One region of the Bacillus sp. T-10(2022) genome, then DNA from elsewhere that is predicted to be linked to it. Evidence: a T-box and tRNA genes for the amino acid it is inferred to sense, from the RefSeq annotation. Region 1 holds a T-box; the other regions hold tRNA genes.
What was found. The T-box of region 1 lies ahead of thrS (threonine--tRNA ligase). A T-box ahead of a tRNA ligase gene usually reads a tRNA of that ligase, here a tRNA-Thr.
Positions count from the first base shown of each region.

Region 1 (7,008 bases):
ACTGCCGAGCGCTTGGCTGAAAAATACGGTATCCGCCGTGAAGAACAGGATCAATTTGCTTATCAAAGCCACAAGAAGGCTTGGAAAGCTATAGTAGAAGGTCGCTTTGATAGAGAAATTATTTCGCTTAAAATCAAGGATCGAAAAGGACTTCAAATCTTCAACCATGACGAAGGGGTACGCGAGGACATTCATCTAGATCAACTAGCCAGTCTCCCAGCAGTATTCAAAAATGAAGGAACCATTACGGCAGGAAATGCCTGTCCTATGAATGATGGAGCTGCAGCTGTACTATTAATGTCCAAACAGCAAGCAGAAGAAAAGGGATTAAAACCGCTCTTGAAAATAAAGGCTTTCGCCAGTGCAGGAGTTGAACCTGGAGTTATGGGGATTGGACCCGTACCAGCGACTCGAAAGGCATTGGCAAAAGCAGGTCTATCGTTAGAGGATATCGGACTTATTGAACTTAATGAAGCCTTTGCTGCCCAAGCACTTGCAGTGATCAAGGAGTTAGATTTGAATCAGGATATTGTCAATGTCAATGGAGGGGCAATTGCACTTGGTCACCCTGTAGGAGCAACAGGTGCAAAATTGACAGTCACACTGATGCATGAAATGTTGCGTTCACAAGTTAAGTACGGAATGGTAACGTTGTGTATGGCAGGTGGAATGGGACTTTCAGTAATCTATGAGAATATGTGTATTTAAGGAGGATAAATGTGCCGGATATAAAAAAACGGATAAACCAATGGATAGAGGATCATCGGGAAGAAGGAACAAACCTATTGCAAAAAATGGTACAAGCCCCGAGTACGCAAGGAAATGAAGCAGGGGCACAAGCCATCGTCGCACAAAAGCTGCAGGAAATGGGTTTGCAAATCGATAGTTGGGAACCTGACGGCGGAGAGCTGAAAAAGCATTCATATTTTTATTCTCCACGCAGTGAATTTTCCAACAGCCCCAATGTGGTAGGTATCATGAAAGGGACTGGAGGCGGACGTTCCATCATTTTGAACGGACACATCGATGTGGTCCCGGATGGAGACCGGGATCAGTGGGACGACGACCCATATAGCGGAGCGATTAAGAATGGAAGAATGTTTGGACGCGGAGTAACCGATATGAAGGGTGGAAATGTATCGCTGATCCTTGCGATGCAGGCATTGAAGGAAAATGGCATCCAATTAAAGGGAGATGTCATATTTCAAAGTGTGATTGAAGAAGAAAGCGGCGGAGCCGGAACATTAGCGGCCGTCCTGAGGGGATATAAAGCCGATGCCGCCCTGATACCTGAACCGACGAATATGAGGATCTTTCCGAAACAGCAGGGTTCGATGTGGTTCCGGATCCATGTAAAAGGACGGTCAGCACATGGCGGAACAAGGTATGAAGGCATTAGTGCGATTGAAAAAAGCATGGCTGTCATCAATCATATCCGTGCCTTGGAAGACAAGCGAAATGCACGTATCAGTGATCCGCTTTATCAGAACACGCCTATTCCGATTCCGATCAATCTAGGTGTCATTGAAGGCGGCAATTGGCCGTCATCCGTCCCCGACCTTGTGAAAATCGAAGGAAGGATGGGCGTTGCGCCGGAGGAAACGATGGAGCAGGCGAAAGACGAAATGGCTGCCTGGTTATTGCAGCTGGGGGAAGTGGACCAATGGTTCAAGGAAAACCCACCAGTATTGGAATGGTTCGGGGCACGCTGGGTTCCGGGAGCAATCGACGTAGAGCATGAATTGATGAATGCGCTTGTTCATCAATATCGGCAAGTGGCCGGACAGGACCCTATCATTGAGGCATCTCCTTGGGGAACGGATGGTGGATTGCTGACACATGTCGGTGAAACGCCTGCAATCGTGTTCGGGCCAGGAGTAACCGAGGTTGCCCACTATCCAAATGAATACATCCTGCTCGACAACGTGTTCTCCACAGCCGAGATCATTGCCCTTACTTTAATTCAATGGTGTGGAATGGAGACTGAGCAGGATGGGGTCACCCAATCCGGGAATAGGGAGACGATACCAGGCAATGGCAATTAAACTGGATAGTAACCCAGCAAGTAAAGCACAAAGCGGTTGTTAAAAACTCTTATATTTCTTGAACTTTTAACTATAAAAGAAAATGAGGTAGGAACCATATGGATATGAATCTCATTGATAATCAAGAACCGACAGTTAAAAGGCATCCCGATAATCAAGAACCGACAGTTAAAAGGCAACTGAAAGCAAGGCATATGACCATGATTGCCATTGGCGGTTCAATAGGAACCGGATTATTCCTGGCAAGCGGGGCAACCATCCAGAGTGCAGGACCTGGTGGTGCCCTGGCTGCATATGCCTGCATTGGAATCATGGTTTATTTCTTGATGACGAGCTTAGGGGAAATGGCGACTTATATGCCTGTGTCGGGATCATTTTCCACCTACGCCACACGCTTTGTTGATCCCGCATTCGGCTTTGCACTTGGCTGGAATTATTGGTTTAACTGGGCAGTCACCCTTGCCGTGGAAATAGCTGCAGCAGCCATCATCATGAAATTTTGGCTCCCTGATGTACCCAGCCTTATATGGAGCGCATTGTTTCTTGGAATCGTCTTCACCCTCAACGCCCTATCCATTAAAAGCTATGGTGAATCTGAATATTGGTTTGCACTAATAAAAGTCATCGCCATCATTTTCTTTATCATTATTGGTCTATTGACCATATTGGGGGTTTTTGGCGGAAAGGTGATCGGATTTGAAAACTTCACCATGGATGAGGCACCATTCAAGGGAGGATTTTTATCGATCATCTCAATCTTTCTAATCGCGGGATTTTCTTTTCAAGGAACTGAACTTGTTGGTATTGCTGCCGGAGAAAGTGAAGAACCCGAAAAAAATGTTCCGAATGCGATCCGCCAAGTATTTTGGCGCATCCTCTTATTTTACATCGGGGCCATCCTGATACTCGGCCTCTTAATACCTTATACGAGTCCAAGTTTGTTGAACGGAGATGTCGAAAACATTTCTGTAAGCCCTTTCACACTTGTCTTTGAACGGGCAGGACTGGCATTCGCGGCATCCGTCATGAATGCGGTCGTGTTAACCTCCTTACTATCCGCAGGGAACTCGGGGCTATATGCATCAACGCGGATGTTATGGTCGATGGCAAAAGATAAACAAGCTCCCAAATTCCTGGCTAAAGTCAACCGCAGGGGAATCCCGATGAATGCTTTGATCATGACATCCTTAATTGGAGGACTCGCCTTCTTGACCTCCATTTTCGGGGACCATGTATTTACATGGCTATTGAATGCATCCGGGCTGACCGGCTTCATCGCCTGGATTGGAATCGCCATAAGCCATTATCGCTTTAGACGTGCCTATGTTGCACAGGGTGGTGACCTAAACGAACTGAAATATAAAGCAAAATGGTTTCCATTCGGTCCGATTCTTTCATTCACCCTTTGCATGCTCGTCATAGCAGGACAGAACTATGGAGCATTCCTAAGCGGCAGCATCGACTGGTATGGCGTCGCCGTCTCCTATATCGGATTACCGATATTCCTGGTAGTCTGGTTAGGATACAAGATTTATCACAAGACCAAATTAATATCATTAAAAGATTGTCAATTCGATAAATCAGATGTGGCTTGATATCAATGGAAAAAACCTGAGACCCCTTTGGGGACTCAGGTTTTTTTATGGGGATTTGTATCGAAATCCAGTTATATCTGCGAAAATCGGAATATATCTGCGAAAATCGGATTATATCTGCGAAAATCCAATTATATCTCCGAAAATCCAGTTATATCTGCGAAAATCGAATTATTTCTCCGAAACGGCAATTATCCATCTTAAATCATTTTTTTGCAGCTGAATAATTGGGAAGGGTGCGCAATACTATTATTCTATGTATGATAATACTTTGGATGAAAGGAAACTGATGATGAAAGAGGCGTTTCGCGGTTCTGGAATTGGAGTCATTTTCATGGCGTTCTTCGGTACAATGTGGGCAGGTACCGGTGTAATGGGATTGCAGGGGTGGGGGTTTCCCTACGTGGAACTCGCAGCCATATTGATCGGAATCATAATGGTTATCGGAGGCATATCATTAATTCATGCATCACAAAAAATGTCCAATCAAGTTTCAGAAAATGGGGCTAGGCGGCTGAGGCGTATCGGATTTTTGTTTAATATGGTCTTCATTGCCGAAGGTTTGCTGATTGGGATTGCCATTGCCATCTGTAACTTGATAAATCAGATTGATCTTATACCGGGAATCATCGCCATTATTGTTGGGATTCATTTTTTACCTTTGGCGTCACTTTTCCAAATCAAGATCTACTATGCAACAGGAGTGCTTCTCTGTTTATTGGCGCTGATCACATTGCTTATTGTGCCAGACACCGTCATGTTGAGGGAGCATCAAATCCTTGCACCGATATCATTGCTCGGCTTCGGATGTGCGCTAATTCTCTGGACCACTGGACTTACGCTATGGCTTGGAATAAAGAATTCAAGGCGAACGATAGCCGATGAAGATTGAACTCATCAAAAAACCCGTCATGATGAACGGGTTTTTCATTTCGATTAATTTTTCATCCAGGTCAAGAGCCTGACAATTTGAAATGGCTCATTCCAAACGAGAATGAAACTTAAAAGAAAGAATGCAGCCACAGCCAAAAACTTAGTCTTTCCTTGTTCATTGATAAACATGGCCCCGAAACTGCAAAACATACCAATAAGTAACGCACCGAATCCTGAAATCATAAGCAGCTCGGAGGCTTTTGGTAAAGCAAGGGAACAGCAAAATGCTAGTGTACCAATCACGGCAAATACGATAGACCAATTGCTTAAACTTTTCATAGAGACTCCTAATTATACCAATTTAGTGTATATAATAAAATAAATAAATTTGAGGTTGTCACTTATGGGAATATATTGTAATATATATAACAATATAAAAATCCATTTACATTTTAGAAGCATTGATAAGGATATGAATCATTTTTACGGTCTGCAGAGAGGGAAGGGCAGCTGCGAACTTCCTGGCTTAGGAAACTGATTTACCGCCTTTGAGCTATATCGGTGAACAAGAGTAACTGATATCGTCTAAGCTGCGTTACAAGCTCCAGAGCCATGAGTGTTTTCTTGCTTATGGGAAATTGGGTGGAATCACGGGTAACGCACTCGTCCCTTATTTAGGGATGGGTGCGTTTTTTATTATTATAATATTGCCATGATAAGGACATGAATCATTTTTACGGCCTTCAGAGAGGGAAGGGCAGCTGCGAACTTCCTGGCTTAGGAAACTGATTTACCGCCTTTGAGCTATATCGGTGAAAGAGAGTAACTGATATCGTCTAAGCTGCGTTACAAGCTCCAGAGCCATGAGTGTTTCTTGCTTATGGGAAATTGGGTGGAACCACGGGTAAACGCACTCGTCCCTTATATAGGGATGGGTGCGTTTTTTTATATATAAAAATATTGCGATGAAGAGGACATGAATCATTTTTACGGCCTGCAGAGAGGGAAGGGTAGCTGCGAACTTCCTGGCTTAGGAAACTGATTTACCGCCTTTGAGCTATATCGGTGAACAAAAGTAACTGATATCGTCTAAGCTGCGTTACAAGCTCCAGAGCCATGAGTGTTTTTTGCTTATGGGAAAATGGGTGGAACCACGGGTAAACGCACTCGTCCCTTGCATAGGGATGAGTGCGTTTTTTTATTATTAAAAAAAGGAGTGTTTATGTGATGGGTGAAAAAATGATTAAAGTTCAATTTCCGGATGGGCAGAAAAGGGAATATCCGCAAGGGGTGACAGTGGAAAGTGTGGCAGGGTCTATCAGCTCAAGTTTAAGGAAAAAGGCAGTAGCAGGAAAACTGGATAAGCAACTGGTTGATCTAAGTCACAAGCTTAATAAGGATGCCGAACTGTCGATCTTGACTCTGGATTCGGATGAAGGATTACAAGTATTACGACATACATCGGCACATGTTTTGGCGCAGGCTGTGAAAAGGTTATACCAAAACGTGGAATTAGGGATGGGGCCAGTCGTGGAAGATGGTTTTTACTATGATTTTAAGTTAGACCATCCTTTGAGTTCAGAAAATCTACAAGCCATTGAAAAAGAGATGGAGCATATCATAAGTGGAAATCTGGAAATTAAAAGGATCGAAGTGACTTATGAAGAAGCTGTGAAGTTATTCGAGGACAGAGGGGAGTCATTCAAGTTGGATATAGCAAAGAACATCCCTAATGGTGAAAAATTAACGCTCTATCAACAAGGGGAGTTCATCGATCTTTGCAGAGGGCCGCACCTTCCATCCACATCATTTGTAAAATCGTTCAAATTGACTCGTGTATCTGGTGCCTATTGGCGGGGAGACAATCAAAATGAAGTTCTTCAAAGGGTATATGGCGTGGCTTTCCGAAAGAAAAAAGATTTACAAGAGCATTTTGAATTTCTGGAAGAAGCGGCTAAACGCGATCACCGTAAATTAGGGAAGCAGTTGGAGTTATTCATGTTTTCGGAGGAAGCCCCTGGAATGCCGTTTTATTTACCGAAAGGACAAATCGTTAGAAATGAATTGGAGAAGTTCTCGCGGGAGCTTCAGACTGAGGCTGATTACGACGAAGTTCGGACTCCTTTCATGATGAACCAGCGCTTATGGGAACAATCGGGTCACTGGGATCATTACCATGAGAATATGTACTTTACAGAGGTGGATCAAACAAAATTTGCGATGAAGCCAATGAACTGTCCGGGTCATATGCTTATTTTCAAAAACAGTCTTTATTCTTACAGGGATTTACCGATCCGGATGGCCGAATTCGGTCAAGTCCACCGTCATGAATATAGCGGTGCATTGAACGGGATGCTGCGTGTCCGTACATTTTGCCAGGATGATGCCCACATCTATGTTCGGCAGGATCAAATCGAAAGTGAAATTAAACAAGTGTTTCATCTGATTGATAAGGTGTATCGCACTTTTGGATTCGAGTATTCCGTGGAGCTCTC
Region 1 is NZ_CP113518.1:4,477,300-4,484,307, reverse strand. It holds gene OSJ91_RS21910 (thiolase family protein) at 1-708, shown strand, start outside; gene OSJ91_RS21905 (peptidase) at 720-2,045, shown strand; gene OSJ91_RS21900 (amino acid permease) at 2,144-3,640, shown strand; gene OSJ91_RS21895 (DUF7010 family protein) at 3,930-4,532, shown strand; gene OSJ91_RS21890 (hypothetical protein) at 4,577-4,852, opposite strand; T-box leader at 4,966-5,187, shown strand; T-box leader at 5,217-5,438, shown strand; T-box leader at 5,470-5,691, shown strand; gene thrS (threonine--tRNA ligase) at 5,753-7,008, shown strand, end outside.

Region 2 (2,969 bases), 350 kb from region 1:
GAAAATCGTATGTAGACAACGAAAAAAGGACTCCTACATTTTCTGTAAGAATCCTTTTAACTCAACGTTCATTAACGTTTTTCATGATACCGGTGGCCGGGGTCGAACCGGCACTCCAGAGGAACACGATTTTGAGTCGTGCGCGTCTGCCAATTCCGCCACACCGGCATGTTTGTTGGAGGCGGCAACCGGAATCGAACCGGTGGTAAAGGTTTTGCAGACCTCTGCCTTACCGCTTGGCTATGCCGCCAACGTTTTTGGAGCGAAAGACGGGATTCGAACCCGCGACCCCAACCTTGGCAAGGTTGTATTCTACCACTGAACTACTTTCGCATATGGCTGGGCTAGAAGGGATCGAACCTTCGCATGACGGAATCAAAATCCGTTGCCTTACCGCTTGGCTATAGCCCAATAACGTTGTAATCATTATATCATGTTTTATTAAATGGGGCGACTGATGGGAATCGAACCCACGAATGCCTGAACCACAATCAGGTGCGTTAACCACTTCGCCACAATCGCCATTATAGGATTGAAATTGGCAGGGGTAGTAGGACTCGAACCCACACTGGAGGTTTTGGAGACCTCTGTTCTACCTTTAAACTATACCCCTGTAAGAAAAATGGTGGAGGGGGGCAGATTCGAACTGCCGAACCCGAAGGAGCGGATTTACAGTCCGCCGCGTTTAGCCACTTCGCTACCCCTCCGCATATGGATGAAACATGGTGCCGGCAAGAGGACTTGAACCCCCAACCTACTGATTACAAGTCAGTTGCTCTACCAGTTGAGCTACACCGGCACTACTATGGTGGCTCAGGACGGAATCGAACCGCCGACACAAGGATTTTCAGTCCTTTGCTCTACCGACTGAGCTACTGAGCCAAACAATAAAAATGGCGGTCCCGACGGGAATCGAACCCGCGATCTCCTGCGTGACAGGCAGGCATGTTAACCGCTACACCACGGGACCATAGATTGCGGGGACAGGATTTGAACCTGCGACCTTCGGGTTATGAGCCCGACGAGCTACCGGACTGCTCCACCCCGCGACGATAATAATGTTGCTATTAAGCATCAAGTTTTCGTGTTGAGCGTTTCAATGGGCTGAATAATCAATCCTTTATGCAGAAACAACCTGATCTTATTGAAAAATGGTGGAGGATGACGGGATCGAACCGCCGACCCTCTGCTTGTAAGGCAGATGCTCTCCCAGCTGAGCTAATCCTCCAATATGTTGTCTAAATGGTGACCCGTACGGGATTCGAACCCGTGTTACCGCCGTGAAAGGGCGGTGTCTTAACCGCTTGACCAACGGGCCAGGTATAAATGGCGGAGAGCAAGGGATTTGAACCCTTGAGACAGGGTTACCCGTCTACACGATTTCCAATCGTGCTCCTTCGGCCACTCGGACAGCTCTCCAATAATGGCTCCGCAGGTAGGACTCGAACCTACGACCGTTCGGTTAACAGCCGAATGCTCTACCACTGAGCTACTGCGGAACAATATAAGCTTGGCGACGTCCTACTCTCACAGGGGGAAACCCCCAACTACCATCGGCGCTGAAGAGCTTAACTGCCGTGTTCGGAATGGGAACGGGTGTGACCTCTTCGCTATCGTCACCAAACAATGTTTACATTTTTTCAAGACATATATTATTATAACGTCTTTTTGAGAAAATGCAAGAAGAAATTTTCATTCCTTCAAAACTAGATAATAAGAAGGTATTTCATTTTTAAAAAGCGTTGGTTAAGTCCTCGATCTATTAGTATCAGTCAGCTCCACATGTCACCATGCTTCCACCTCTGACCTATCAACCTGATCATCTTTCAGGGATCTTACTAGCTTGCGCCATGGGAAATCTCATCTTGAGGGGGGCTTCATGCTTAGATGCTTTCAGCACTTATCCCGTCCGCACGTAGCTACCCAGCTATGCCTTTGGCAAGACAACTGGTACACCAGCGGTGCGTCCATCCCGGTCCTCTCGTACTAAGGACAGCTCCTCTCAAATTTCCTGCGCCCGCGACGGATAGGGACCGAACTGTCTCACGACGTTCTGAACCCAGCTCGCGTACCGCTTTAATGGGCGAACAGCCCAACCCTTGGGACCGACTACAGCCCCAGGATGCGATGAGCCGACATCGAGGTGCCAAACCTCCCCGTCGATGTGGACTCTTGGGGGAGATAAGCCTGTTATCCCCGGGGTAGCTTTTATCCGTTGAGCGATGGCCCTTCCATGCGGAACCACCGGATCACTAAGCCCGACTTTCGTCCCTGCTCGACTTGTAGGTCTCGCAGTCAAGCTCCCTTGTGCCTTTACACTCTACGAATGATTTCCAACCATTCTGAGGGAACCTTTGGGCGCCTCCGTTACTCTTTAGGAGGCGACCGCCCCAGTCAAACTGCCCACCTGACACTGTCTCCCACCCCGATAAGGGGCGCGGGTTAGAATTTCAATACAGCCAGGGTAGTATCCCACCAACGCCTCCACCGAAGCTGGCGCTCCGGCTTCTCAGGCTCCTACCTATCCTGTACAAGCTGTACCAAAATTCAATATCAGGCTGCAGTAAAGCTCCACGGGGTCTTTCCGTCCTGTCGCGGGTAACCTGCATCTTCACAGGTACTATAATTTCACCGAGTCTCTCGTTGAGACAGTGCCCAGATCGTTACACCTTTCGTGCGGGTCGGAACTTACCCGACAAGGAATTTCGCTACCTTAGGACCGTTATAGTTACGGCCGCCGTTTACTGGGGCTTCGGTTCAAAGCTTCGCTTGCGCTAACCTCTCCCCTTAACCTTCCAGCACCGGGCAGGTGTCAGCCCCTATACTTCGCCTTGCGGCTTTGCAGAGACCTGTGTTTTTGCTAAACAGTCGCCTGGGCCTATTCACTGCGGCTTTTCTGGGCTATTCACCCTAAAAAGCACCCCTTCTCCCGAAGTTACGGGGTCATTTTGCCGAGTTCCTTAACGAGA
Region 2 is NZ_CP113518.1:4,826,892-4,829,860, forward strand. It holds tRNA gene OSJ91_RS23780 (tRNA-Leu) at 88-168, opposite strand; tRNA gene OSJ91_RS23785 (tRNA-Cys) at 177-250, opposite strand; tRNA gene OSJ91_RS23790 (tRNA-Gly) at 259-333, opposite strand; tRNA gene OSJ91_RS23795 (tRNA-Gln) at 337-411, opposite strand; tRNA gene OSJ91_RS23800 (tRNA-His) at 447-522, opposite strand; tRNA gene OSJ91_RS23805 (tRNA-Trp) at 540-613, opposite strand; tRNA gene OSJ91_RS23810 (tRNA-Tyr) at 624-707, opposite strand; tRNA gene OSJ91_RS23815 (tRNA-Thr) at 724-799, opposite strand; tRNA gene OSJ91_RS23820 (tRNA-Phe) at 807-882, opposite strand; tRNA gene OSJ91_RS23825 (tRNA-Asp) at 895-970, opposite strand; tRNA gene OSJ91_RS23830 (tRNA-Met) at 976-1,049, opposite strand; tRNA gene OSJ91_RS23835 (tRNA-Val) at 1,153-1,228, opposite strand; tRNA gene OSJ91_RS23840 (tRNA-Glu) at 1,244-1,318, opposite strand; tRNA gene OSJ91_RS23845 (tRNA-Ser) at 1,328-1,419, opposite strand; tRNA gene OSJ91_RS23850 (tRNA-Asn) at 1,425-1,499, opposite strand; rRNA gene rrf (5S ribosomal RNA) at 1,509-1,624, opposite strand; rRNA gene OSJ91_RS23860 (23S ribosomal RNA) at 1,743-2,969, opposite strand, start outside.
Region 2: it has a tRNA-Thr gene. The T-box ahead of thrS (threonine--tRNA ligase) is inferred to sense a tRNA for this amino acid. The anticodon was not compared.

Region 3 (7,008 bases), 540 kb from region 1:
ATGATCTTTATAAAACCGAAGATGAAACGGATGGATTTCCAGAAGACTATGAAGGATTTGCAGCAAATGATATCGAAGGGAAAAATAGAGTGGATATACCAAACAAAAAGCAAAAGGAATATGAAGATACATTAGAAGAAGAAAATATCGATTCCCAGCTTGGAGACATTCCTTATAAACAAAAAGATAGTTATATCAATGAAAAGAAATGAAAAAAAGAAGCATACATGAATGTATGCTTCTTTTTTGTTATGACCCGTACGGGATTCGAACCCGTGTTACCGCCGTGAAAGGGCGGTGTCTTAACCGCTTGACCAACGGGCCAAATGGCGGAGAAGGAGGGATTTGAACCCTCGCGCCGCTCGCGCGACCTACACCCTTAGCAGGGGCGCCTCTTCAGCCTCTTGAGTACTTCCCCATGGCTCCGCAGGTAGGACTCGAACCTACGACCGTTCGGTTAACAGCCGAATGCTCTACCACTGAGCTACTGCGGAACAATATGAATATGGTGGGCCTAAATGGACTCGAACCATCGACCTCACGCTTATCAGGCGTGCGCTCTAACCAGCTGAGCTATAGGCCCATATTTGGAGCGGGTGAAGGGAATCGAACCCTCATCATCAGCTTGGAAGGCTGAGGTTTTACCACTAAACTACACCCGCGAAATGGGGCGACTGATGGGAATCGAACCCACGAATGCCTGAACCACAATCAGGTGCGTTAACCACTTCGCCACAACCGCCGTAATAAGATATGGTGGCTCAGGACGGAATCGAACCGCCGACACAAGGATTTTCAGTCCTTTGCTCTACCGACTGAGCTACTGAGCCACATTTGTATTAAATTTAAAAAATGGCGGTCCCGACGGGAATCGAACCCGCGATCTCCTGCGTGACAGGCAGGCATGTTAACCGCTACACCACGGGACCTAATAATTGCGGGGACAGGATTTGAACCTGCGACCTTCGGGTTATGAGCCCGACGAGCTACCGGACTGCTCCACCCCGCGACGGTAATAATGAAACGGTTTGCATCAAGTTTTCGTGTATATCGTTTTTTCGCTTCCTCTATGTAAGGTTGTTTAAAAACAACTTGCTGCTTTTAAAAAAATGGAGGAGGTAGAGGGATTCGAACCCCCGCGGGATTTGACTCCCCTGTCGGTTTTCAAGACCGATCCCTTCAGCCGAACTTGGGTATACCTCCACGGCTTTAAAAAAATGAATATGGTGGACCTTGTAGGACTCGAACCTACGACCGGACGGTTATGAGCCGTCTGCTCTAACCAGCTGAGCTAAAGGTCCTTATATTTATTGGTAGCGGCGGAGGGGATCGAACCCCCGACCTCACGGGTATGAACCGTACGCTCTAGCCAGCTGAGCTACACCGCCAATATAATATAAGTATCTGATTGAAAAATGGTGGAGCCTAGCGGGATCGAACCGCTGACCTCCTGCGTGCAAGGCAGGCGCTCTCCCAGCTGAGCTAAGGCCCCATTCATTAAAAATCACGTGGTCGGGAAGACAGGATTCGAACCTGCGACCCCTTGGTCCCAAACCAAGTGCTCTACCAAGCTGAGCTACTTCCCGCAATAAAAACATGGTGCGCCCGGCGGGAGTCGAACCTACAACCTTCTGATTCGTAGTCAGATGCTCTATCCAATTGAGCTACGGGCGCATATTATGATGGTGCCGAGGACCGGAATCGAACCGGTACGGTAGTCACCTACCGCAGGATTTTAAGTCCTGTGCGTCTGCCAGTTCCGCCACCCCGGCACATACGAAAAGTGGAGCGGAAGACGGGATTCGAACCCGCGACCCCAACCTTGGCAAGGTTGTATTCTACCACTGAACTACTTCCGCATGAAAGATGCGGGTGAAGGGACTTGAACCCCCACGCCTTGCGGCGCCAGATCCTAAGTCTGGTGCGTCTGCCAATTCCGCCACACCCGCATATAAAATGGTGAGCCATGAAGGATTCGAACCTTCGACCCTCTGATTAAAAGTCAGATGCTCTACCAACTGAGCTAATGGCTCGTGCTTGTACTATCTTAAAATGGTGCCGGCAAGAGGACTTGAACCCCCAACCTACTGATTACAAGTCAGTTGCTCTACCAGTTGAGCTACACCGGCAGGTGTAAAATGGTGGAGGATGACGGGATCGAACCGCCGACCCTCTGCTTGTAAGGCAGATGCTCTCCCAGCTGAGCTAATCCTCCATATAAAACCTGCTTGGCGACGTCCTACTCTCACAGGGGGAAACCCCCAACTACCATCGGCGCTGAAGAGCTTAACTGCCGTGTTCGGAATGGGAACGGGTGTGACCTCTTCGCTATCGTCACCAAACAATGTTAAAATTTTTTCAAGACATATATTATTATAACGTCTTTTTGAGAAAATGCAAGAAGAAATTTTCATTCCTTCAAAACTAGATAATAAGAAGGTATTTCATTTTTTAAAAAGCGTTGGTTAAGTCCTCGATCTATTAGTATCAGTCAGCTCCACATGTCACCATGCTTCCACCTCTGACCTATCAACCTGATCATCTTTCAGGGATCTTACTAGCTTGCGCCATGGGAAATCTCATCTTGAGGGGGGCTTCATGCTTAGATGCTTTCAGCACTTATCCCGTCCGCACGTAGCTACCCAGCTATGCCTTTGGCAAGACAACTGGTACACCAGCGGTGCGTCCATCCCGGTCCTCTCGTACTAAGGACAGCTCCTCTCAAATTTCCTGCGCCCGCGACGGATAGGGACCGAACTGTCTCACGACGTTCTGAACCCAGCTCGCGTACCGCTTTAATGGGCGAACAGCCCAACCCTTGGGACCGACTACAGCCCCAGGATGCGATGAGCCGACATCGAGGTGCCAAACCTCCCCGTCGATGTGGACTCTTGGGGGAGATAAGCCTGTTATCCCCGGGGTAGCTTTTATCCGTTGAGCGATGGCCCTTCCATGCGGAACCACCGGATCACTAAGCCCGACTTTCGTCCCTGCTCGACTTGTAGGTCTCGCAGTCAAGCTCCCTTGTGCCTTTACACTCTACGAATGATTTCCAACCATTCTGAGGGAACCTTTGGGCGCCTCCGTTACTCTTTAGGAGGCGACCGCCCCAGTCAAACTGCCCACCTGACACTGTCTCCCACCCCGATAAGGGGCGCGGGTTAGAATTTCAATACAGCCAGGGTAGTATCCCACCAACGCCTCCACCGAAGCTGGCGCTCCGGCTTCTCAGGCTCCTACCTATCCTGTACAAGCTGTACCAAAATTCAATATCAGGCTGCAGTAAAGCTCCACGGGGTCTTTCCGTCCTGTCGCGGGTAACCTGCATCTTCACAGGTACTATAATTTCACCGAGTCTCTCGTTGAGACAGTGCCCAGATCGTTACACCTTTCGTGCGGGTCGGAACTTACCCGACAAGGAATTTCGCTACCTTAGGACCGTTATAGTTACGGCCGCCGTTTACTGGGGCTTCGGTTCAAAGCTTCGCTTGCGCTAACCTCTCCCCTTAACCTTCCAGCACCGGGCAGGTGTCAGCCCCTATACTTCGCCTTGCGGCTTCGCAGAGACCTGTGTTTTTGCTAAACAGTCGCCTGGGCCTATTCACTGCGGCTTTTCTGGGCTATTCACCCTAAAAAGCACCCCTTCTCCCGAAGTTACGGGGTCATTTTGCCGAGTTCCTTAACGAGAGTTCTCTCGCACACCTTAGGATTCTCTCCTCGCCTACCTGTGTCGGTTTGCGGTACGGGCACCTTACATCTCACTAGAGGCTTTTCTTGGCAGCGTGGAATCAGGAACTTCGGTACTATATTTCCCTCGCCATCACAGCTCCGCCTTAATGGAAACGGGATTTGCCTCGTTTCCGGCCTAACTGCTTGGACGCGCATATCCAACAGCGCGCTTACCCTATCCTTCTGCGTCCCCCCATCGTTCAAACGATGTATAGGTGGTACAGGAATATCAACCTGTTGTCCATCGCCTACGCCTTTCGGCCTCGGCTTAGGTCCCGACTAACCCTGAGCGGACGAGCCTTCCTCAGGAAACCTTAGGCATTCGGTGGAAGGGATTCTCACCCTTCTTTCGCTACTCATACCGGCATTCTCACTTCTAAGCGCTCCACCAGTCCTTCCGGTCTGACTTCAACGCCCTTAGAACGCTCTCCTACCATCGACACCATACGGTGTCAATCCACAGCTTCGGTGATACGTTTAGCCCCGGTACATTTTCGGCGCGGAGTCACTCGACCAGTGAGCTATTACGCACTCTTTAAATGGTGGCTGCTTCTAAGCCAACATCCTGGTTGTCTAAGCAACTCCACATCCTTTTCCACTTAACGTATACTTTGGGACCTTAGCTGGTGGTCTGGGCTGTTTCCCTTTCGACTACGGATCTTATCACTCGCAGTCTGACTCCCAAGAATAAGTATTTGGCATTCGGAGTTTGACTGAATTCGGTAACCCGTTGGGGGCCCCTAGTCCAATCAGTGCTCTACCTCCAATACTCTCATCTTGAGGCTAGCCCTAAAGCTATTTCGGAGAGAACCAGCTATCTCCAGGTTCGATTGGAATTTCTCCGCTACCCACACCTCATCCCCGCACTTTTCAACGTGCGTGGGTTCGGGCCTCCATTCAGTGTTACCTGAACTTCACCCTGGACATGGGTAGATCACCTGGTTTCGGGTCTACGACCTCATACTCATTCGCCCTATTCAGACTCGCTTTCGCTGCGGCTCCGTCTCATCAACTTAACCTCGCATGAAATCGTAACTCGCCGGTTCATTCTACAAAAGGCACGCCATTACCCATTAACGGGCTTTGACTACTTGTAGGCACACGGTTTCAGGATCTATTTCACTCCCCTTCCGGGGTGCTTTTCACCTTTCCCTCACGGTACTGGTTCACTATCGGTCACTAGGGAGTATTTAGCCTTGGGAGATGGTCCTCCCTGCTTCCGACGGGATTTCTCGTGTCCCGCCGTACTCAGGATCCACTCAGGAGGGAACGAAGTTTCAACTACAGGGTTTTTACCTTCTTCGACGGATCTTTCCAGATCGCTTCATTTACCCCGTTCCTTTGTAACTCCATGTTGAGTGTCCTACAACCCCAAGAGGCAAGCCTCTTGGTTTGGGCTAATTCCGTTTCGCTCGCCGCTACTCAGGAAATCGCGTTTGCTTTCTCTTCCTCCGGGTACTTAGATGTTTCAGTTCCCCGGGTCTGCCTTCAGTACCCTATGTATTCAGGTAAAGATACTGTTCCATTACGAACAGTGGGTTTCCCCATTCGGAAATCTCCGGATCAAAGCTTACTTACAGCTCCCCGAAGCATATCGGTGTTAGTCCCGTCCTTCATCGGCTCCTAGTGCCAAGGCATCCACCGTGCGCCCTTTCTAACTTAACCGTTAAAAAAGATCTTACAGATGCTTTGAAAAAAATTAATTGCCTTCTATCTATTATCTAGTTTTCAAGGAACAAAGCAGAAAGAATCCATCACATCGTGATGACTGTCTTTCCTATTTGAATGAATTACTCATTCAAAACTGAACAAAACAAAAGCGCTCTCGTAATTATCCTTAGAAAGGAGGTGATCCAGCCGCACCTTCCGATACGGCTACCTTGTTACGACTTCACCCCAATCATCTGTCCCACCTTAGGCGGCTGGCTCCATGAAGGTTACCTCACCGACTTCGGGTGTTACAAACTCTCGTGGTGTGACGGGCGGTGTGTACAAGGCCCGGGAACGTATTCACCGCGGCATGCTGATCCGCGATTACTAGCGATTCCGGCTTCATGCAGGCGAGTTGCAGCCTGCAATCCGAACTGAGAATGGCTTTATGGGATTCGCTTACCTTCGCAGGTTTGCAGCCCTTTGTACCATCCATTGTAGCACGTGTGTAGCCCAGGTCATAAGGGGCATGATGATTTGACGTCATCCCCACCTTCCTCCGGTTTGTCACCGGCAGTCACCTTAGAGTGCCCAACTGAATGCTGGCAACTAAGATCAAGGGTTGCGCTCGTTGCGGGACTTAACCCAACATCTCACGACACGAGCTGACGACAACCATGCACCACCTGTCACTCTGTCCCCCGAAGGGGAAAGCCCTATCTCTAGGGTTGTCAGAGGATGTCAAGACCTGGTAAGGTTCTTCGCGTTGCTTCGAATTAAACCACATGCTCCACCGCTTGTGCGGGCCCCCGTCAATTCCTTTGAGTTTCAGCCTTGCGGCCGTACTCCCCAGGCGGAGTGCTTAATGCGTTAGCTGCAGCACTAAAGGGCGGAAACCCTCTAACACTTAGCACTCATCGTTTACGGCGTGGACTACCAGGGTATCTAATCCTGTTTGCTCCCCACGCTTTCGCGCCTCAGTGTCAGTTACAGACCAGAAAGTCGCCTTCGCCACTGGTGTTCCTCCAAATCTCTACGCATTTCACCGCTACACTTGGAATTCCACTTTCCTCTTCTGCACTCAAGTTCCCCAGTTTCCAATGACCCTCCACGGTTGAGCCGTGGGCTTTCACATCAGACTTAAGGAACCACCTGCGCGCGCTTTACGCCCAATAATTCCGGACAACGCTTGCCACCTACGTATTACCGCGGCTGCTGGCACGTAGTTAGCCGTGGCTTTCTGGTTAGGTACCGTCAAGGTACCAGCAGTTACTCTGGTACTTGTTCTTCCCTAACAACAGAACTTTACGACCCGAAGGCCTTCTTCGTTCACGCGGCGTTGCTCCGTCAGACTTTCGTCCATTGCGGAAGATTCCCTACTGCTGCCTCCCGTAGGAGTCTGGGCCGTGTCTCAGTCCCAGTGTGGCCGATCACCCTCTCAGGTCGGCTACGCATCGTCGCCTTGGTGAGCCATTACCTCACCAACTAGCTAATGCGCCGCGGGCCCATCTATAAGTGACAGCGTAAACCGTCTTTCCATCTTCTCTCATGCGAGAAAAGAACGTATCCGGTATTAGCTCCGGTTTCCCGAAGTTATCCCAGTCTTATAGGCAGGTTGCCCACGTGTTA
Region 3 is NZ_CP113518.1:5,019,051-5,026,058, forward strand. It holds gene OSJ91_RS24785 (TraR/DksA C4-type zinc finger protein) at 1-212, shown strand, start outside; tRNA gene OSJ91_RS24790 (tRNA-Glu) at 253-324, opposite strand; tRNA gene OSJ91_RS24795 (tRNA-Ser) at 328-418, opposite strand; tRNA gene OSJ91_RS24800 (tRNA-Asn) at 420-494, opposite strand; tRNA gene OSJ91_RS24805 (tRNA-Ile) at 507-583, opposite strand; tRNA gene OSJ91_RS24810 (tRNA-Gly) at 589-662, opposite strand; tRNA gene OSJ91_RS24815 (tRNA-His) at 667-742, opposite strand; tRNA gene OSJ91_RS24820 (tRNA-Phe) at 755-830, opposite strand; tRNA gene OSJ91_RS24825 (tRNA-Asp) at 854-929, opposite strand; tRNA gene OSJ91_RS24830 (tRNA-Met) at 936-1,009, opposite strand; tRNA gene OSJ91_RS24835 (tRNA-Ser) at 1,111-1,203, opposite strand; tRNA gene OSJ91_RS24840 (tRNA-Ile) at 1,225-1,301, opposite strand; tRNA gene OSJ91_RS24845 (tRNA-Met) at 1,312-1,388, opposite strand; tRNA gene OSJ91_RS24850 (tRNA-Ala) at 1,417-1,492, opposite strand; tRNA gene OSJ91_RS24855 (tRNA-Pro) at 1,510-1,586, opposite strand; tRNA gene OSJ91_RS24860 (tRNA-Arg) at 1,598-1,674, opposite strand; tRNA gene OSJ91_RS24865 (tRNA-Leu) at 1,684-1,772, opposite strand; tRNA gene OSJ91_RS24870 (tRNA-Gly) at 1,785-1,859, opposite strand; tRNA gene OSJ91_RS24875 (tRNA-Leu) at 1,868-1,949, opposite strand; tRNA gene OSJ91_RS24880 (tRNA-Lys) at 1,958-2,033, opposite strand; tRNA gene OSJ91_RS24885 (tRNA-Thr) at 2,054-2,129, opposite strand; tRNA gene OSJ91_RS24890 (tRNA-Val) at 2,140-2,215, opposite strand; rRNA gene rrf (5S ribosomal RNA) at 2,227-2,342, opposite strand; rRNA gene OSJ91_RS24900 (23S ribosomal RNA) at 2,462-5,394, opposite strand; rRNA gene OSJ91_RS24905 (16S ribosomal RNA) at 5,571-7,008, opposite strand, start outside.
Region 3: it has a tRNA-Thr gene. The T-box ahead of thrS (threonine--tRNA ligase) is inferred to sense a tRNA for this amino acid. The anticodon was not compared.